Regions from separate parts of the Kitasatospora sp. CB02891 genome, predicted to be linked through region 2. Evidence: predicted binding sites of a transcription regulator. Region 2 holds the regulator's gene; the other holds the start of a gene.
What was found. Region 2 encodes HspR, which represses chaperone genes until heat shock. Its sites were predicted from a motif close to TTGAGNNNNNNNNNCTCAA; they were not measured.

Region 1: lon (endopeptidase La) is a predicted target of HspR. The motif match lies at 1,380-1,398, and genes of this name have one in related genera.

The regions. Positions count from the first base shown of each region.
Region 1 is NZ_NNBO01000010.1:207,415-209,808, forward strand. It holds gene lon (endopeptidase La) at 1-1,357, opposite strand, end outside; gene CG736_RS22790 (rhomboid-like protein) at 1,468-2,160, opposite strand.
Region 2 is NZ_NNBO01000016.1:50,397-52,790, reverse strand. It holds gene dnaJ (molecular chaperone DnaJ) at 1-938, shown strand, start outside; gene CG736_RS29125 (heat shock protein transcriptional repressor HspR) at 946-1,470, shown strand; gene CG736_RS29120 (helix-turn-helix domain-containing protein) at 1,676-2,394, shown strand, end outside.

The sequences.
Region 1 (2,394 bases), on a different contig from region 2:
GGTCCAGCACCTCCAGCAGCGCCGCCGCCGGGTCGCCCCGGTAGTCCGACCCGACCTTGTCGATCTCGTCCAGCAGCACCACCGGGTTCATCGTCCCGGCCTCCTTGATCGCCCGGACGATCCGGCCGGGGATCGAGCCCACGTACGTCCGCCGGTGGCCGCGGATCTCCGCCTCGTCCCGGACGCCGCCGAGCGCCACCCGCACGAACGACCGGCCCATCGCCCGGGCCACCGACTCGCCCAGCGAGGTCTTGCCGACACCGGGCGGGCCGACCAGCGCCAGCACCGCGCCCCCGCGCCGGCCGCCGATCTGCCCCAGCCCCTGGTCGGCCCGGCGCTTGCGCACCGCCAGGTACTCGACGATCCGGTCCTTCACGTCCGCCAGCCCGTTGTGGTCCGCGTCCAGCACGGCCCGCGCACCGGCCAGGTCGTACGCGTCCTCGGAGCGCTCGTTCCACGGCAGCTCCAGCACCGTGTCCAGCCAGGTGCGGATCCACGAGCCCTCGGGCGACTGCTCACTGGAGCGCTCCAGCTTGTCGACCTCCTTGAGCGCCGCCTCCCGCACCTTCTCCGGCAGCGCCGCGGCCTCCACCCGGGCCCGGTAGTCGTCCTCCTCGGAGTCCGCCTCGCCGTTCAGCTCGGCCAGCTCCTTGCGGACGGCCTCCAGCTGGCGGCGCAGCAGGAACTCCTTCTGCTGCTTGGCGACGCCGTCCTCGACGTCCTTGCGGATGGTGTCGTTGACCTCCTCCTCCGCGAGGTGCTCGCGGAGCAGCCCCAGCGCGTACTCCAGCCGGGCCGGCCGGTCCGCCTCCAGCAGCACCTTCAGCTTCTGCTCGGCGGTGGCGAACGGCGCGTACCCGATGTTGTCCGCGAGCTCGCCGATGTCCTCGATCGCCGCCACCCGGTCGACGATCTGCCACGCCCCGCGCTTGCGCAGCCACTTCGTGGACAGCGCCTTGTACTCCTTGGCCAGCTCGGCCGCCCGGCCCGCCACCGGCAGCCCCGGGTCCGACTCCTTGAACGGCGTGGTCTCCACCCACAGCGCCGCCCCCGGCCCGGTCGTCCCCGTGCCGATCCGCACCCGTCGCACGGCCCGCACCAGCGCCGCCGGATCCCCGTCGGCCAGCCGCCCCACCTGCTCGACCGTCGCCAGCGCACCCACCGCCGCGTACGACCCGTCCAGCCGCGGCACCAGCAGCACCTGCGGCTTCCCCCCGTTGCTCCCCGCCCTGGCCGCCTCCACGGCAGCCCTCACCTCCGGATCCGAGAGCTCCAGCGGAACCACCATGCCGGGGAGCACCACCTCGTCGTCGAGCGGCAGCACAGGCAGAGTGAGTGGAACGGACGTCGATGCCATGATCTCTCCCCAGTCAGTGAAGTTGAGTCGACCTGACTAAGGCTTGGCGCGCATCGATTGTTCCCCTCCGGCTGTTCACCCTGAGCGAAGCGGGCGCCGGCCGGCGCGGCTCAGCTCTCCACGACCGTCGCCGTCTTCCAGGCCCGCACCCGCTCCGGCCCCCGGGGCCCCTTCCCCCGCCGCAGCCACGGCCACATCGCCACGCCCAGCAGCATCGCCGCCGGATGCCCGACCGAGGTCACCAGGTCGGGATCGGTGAGCAGCTGGTGCCCGATCAGCGCCAGCCCCGCCCCGAGCGCGAGCGCCCGCCCGGGCCGCCGCAGCAGTCCGGCCAGCCCGCCCAGCGAGGCCAGCACTCCGTAGCTGACGCCGATGTCCATCGCGTCCAGCACGTCGGGCGCGGTCGCCCCGCCGGCCACCGTCGCCACCACCACTCCCTGCGAGAGCAGCGTCGCGCCGATGTGGCCGGCCCCGAAGACGCCGAGGGCACGGAGTCCGCCGGCCCGTCGTTCCAGGGGGGCGACGGTGAGGAGGAAGGCCCAGAAGTAGGGCATCCAGACCGATCCGGCGACCCACAGCCCGCTGCCGAGGAGGGAGACCACGGGATGGACCGTCAGGTTGTGCGCGTCGGTGGAGGACACCGACTGGAGTCGGTGCACCGTCTCGGGGTCGCCGAACCGGGCGTAGAGCGTGGTGCCGAGCAGCAGGGCGAGGTAACCGAGCGCGAACGGATTCGTCCGGGGGGTGGGGACGGCCCGCAGCCCCGGCCTGATCAGTCGTCGTCGCAGTTCCGCGCTGGTCATGGTGCCTCCCGAACGCCTCGTCGGGCCCACGATACGGGGGGCGGGTGAAAGGTGTCTGGGTAAGTCCTGTGAAGACCACTGCACGTGCATATGCCGCTCGCACACGTACCGTTACAGGTCGCGAGTGCTGCGGGTAAGGTACTGGCCCGTGCCCGTCCGAACGGGGACCTGCCAACCATGACGGTCCGCGGCCGGAATCCTCCGGTCCGCCATACCGGGCGGGGACGGCGTCCG
Region 2 (2,394 bases):
AGTACGACGAGGCGCGCTCGCTGTTCGCCGGCGGCGGCTTCCGGCCCGGCGGGGCGGGCGGCGCCGGCGGCTTCGACTTCGGCGACCTGTTCAACGGCGGGGGCGGTGGAAGCGGCGGGCTCGGCGACGTGTTCGGCGGCCTGTTCAACCGCGGCGGCCGGCAGACCGCGCAGCCGCGCCGCGGCGCGGACGTCGAGACCGAGGTCACCCTCAACTTCGAGGAGGCCGTGGACGGCGCGACGGTGCCGCTGCGGATGACCTCCCAGGCCGCCTGCCGGGCCTGCGCCGGCACCGGCGCCAAGGCCGGCACCACCCCCCGGGTCTGCCCGACCTGCGTCGGCGCGGGCACCGTCAGCCGCGGCCAGGGCGCCTTCGCGCTCTCCGAGCCGTGCCGGGACTGCAAGGGCCGCGGCATGATCGTCGACGACCCGTGCACCGTCTGCCACGGCAGCGGCCGGGCCTCCTCGGCCCGCACCATGCAGGTCCGCATCCCGGCCGGCGTGCAGGACAGCCAGCGCATCCGGCTCAAGGGCAAGGGCGCCCAGGGCGAGCGCGGCGGCCAGCCCGGCGACCTGTACGTCACCGTGCACGTCGACCCGCACCCGGTGTTCGGACGCAAGGGTGACAACCTCACCGTGACGGTGCCGGTCAGCTTCCCCGAGGCCGCGCTCGGCGGCACCATCGAGGTGCCGACCCTGAACGGCCCGGCCGTGAAGCTCAAGCTGCCCCCGGGCAGCGCCAACGGCCTGACCATGCGGGCCCGCGGCAAGGGCGCCACCCGCAAGGACGGCACCCGTGGCGATCTGCTGGTCACCGTCGAGGTCGCCGTGCCCAAAGTGGTCAGCGGAGACGCCCTGAGCGCACTGGAGCAGTACCGCGAGGCCACCGCCTCGGACGACCCGCGAGCCGCCCTGTTCAAGGCGGCAGAGGGAGCGTGAGACCCCGATGAGTCCCCACCCCGACAGCCCGCACGGCAACGAGGGCCGGATCGGCTCCGGCATCGGCGAGGGCCTGCCCGGCGGCGGCGGCCGCACCCGCCCCGCCGGCCCGCCGACGTACGTCCTCACCGAGGACACCCCGGTCTACGTGATCTCGGTCGCCGCCGAACTCTCCGGCCTGCACCCGCAGACGCTGCGCCAGTACGACCGGCTCGGCCTGGTCTGCCCCGACCGCACCGCCGGGCGCGGCCGCCGCTACTCCGCGCGCGACATCCAGCAGCTGCGCGAGGTCCAGCGGCTCTCCCAGGACGAGGGCATCAACCTGGCGGGCATCAAGCGGATCATCGAACTGGAGAACCAGGTCGCCGCCCTGCAGTCCAGGGTCTCCGAGCTGGTCGACGCCCTGGAGGGCGCCGCCGCCACGCTCCAGCAGCGGGAGGCCGCCGTGCACGCCTCCTACCGCCGTGACCTGGTGCCCTACCAGCAGGTCCAGCAGTCCAGCGCGCTGGTGGTCTGGCGCCCCAAGCGCTGACCCGACCCGACCAGGAACCGTCGACATTCCTTCCCACGGGGGGTGTCGGCGGTTTCGGTGTGCTGTCAGAGTCTTGATGAGGACAGGCTTCCGACCCGTATCGATCCGTAATTCGGGGGAACCGAGCGCCCTTCGCTCTATGATGCGGGCCGGAAGACGCCCCCGAACTGCCAGAAGCCCCCAGCTCAGGCGAGGAGTCATGGACATGAGTACTGAGCAGAGGAGCAGTGCCGGCGCCCCGGCCCTGTCACCGGCGGCCAGGTCCCTCTACGTCCGCGCCGTGCAGACCGGAGGCCGACTGACCGAGTGCGAAGCCGGCGCCTTGTCGTCCGATCAAATCGACGGCCCCTTGCAGGAGTTGCTCGCTCTCGGCCTGCTCCAGTCGGAGGTGGGACCCTCCGGGACCTACGCCGTGAAGGATCCCCAACAACTGGCGGAATCACTGGCGCTGGAGTTCCAACGGGAAGCCGGCGAAATACTCCGGCGCTCGGTCTCGCTCCACCACACCCTGCAGGACCTGCACCGGGAATATCAGACCTACGCCAGCCACCCGGTGTCCGGAGGTTCCATCGCCTACGTCCAGGGTCGCGGAAACATCAACCAGCAGCTGGCGACGACCATGGCCAACGGCTCGGAGGAAATGCTCACCGCGCAACCCGGCGGCGGCCGCGGGGAGGACGCGCTGAAAATTGCGATCGCCCGCGATCTGAAATTCGTGGAACGCGGCGGCACGATCCGGACGATCTATCAGCCCAGCGCCCGCTATTCGAACCCGACGGTCAGTTACGTCCAGGCGGTCACCCAGGAAGGGTGCCAGGTCAGGACGCTCGACGAGGCCTTCACCAAGCTCATCGTGATCGATCGCAAAGTCGCCGTCATCACCGTGGGGGACGAGCAGAACCGCGATCGGGCGGCGTTCATCCG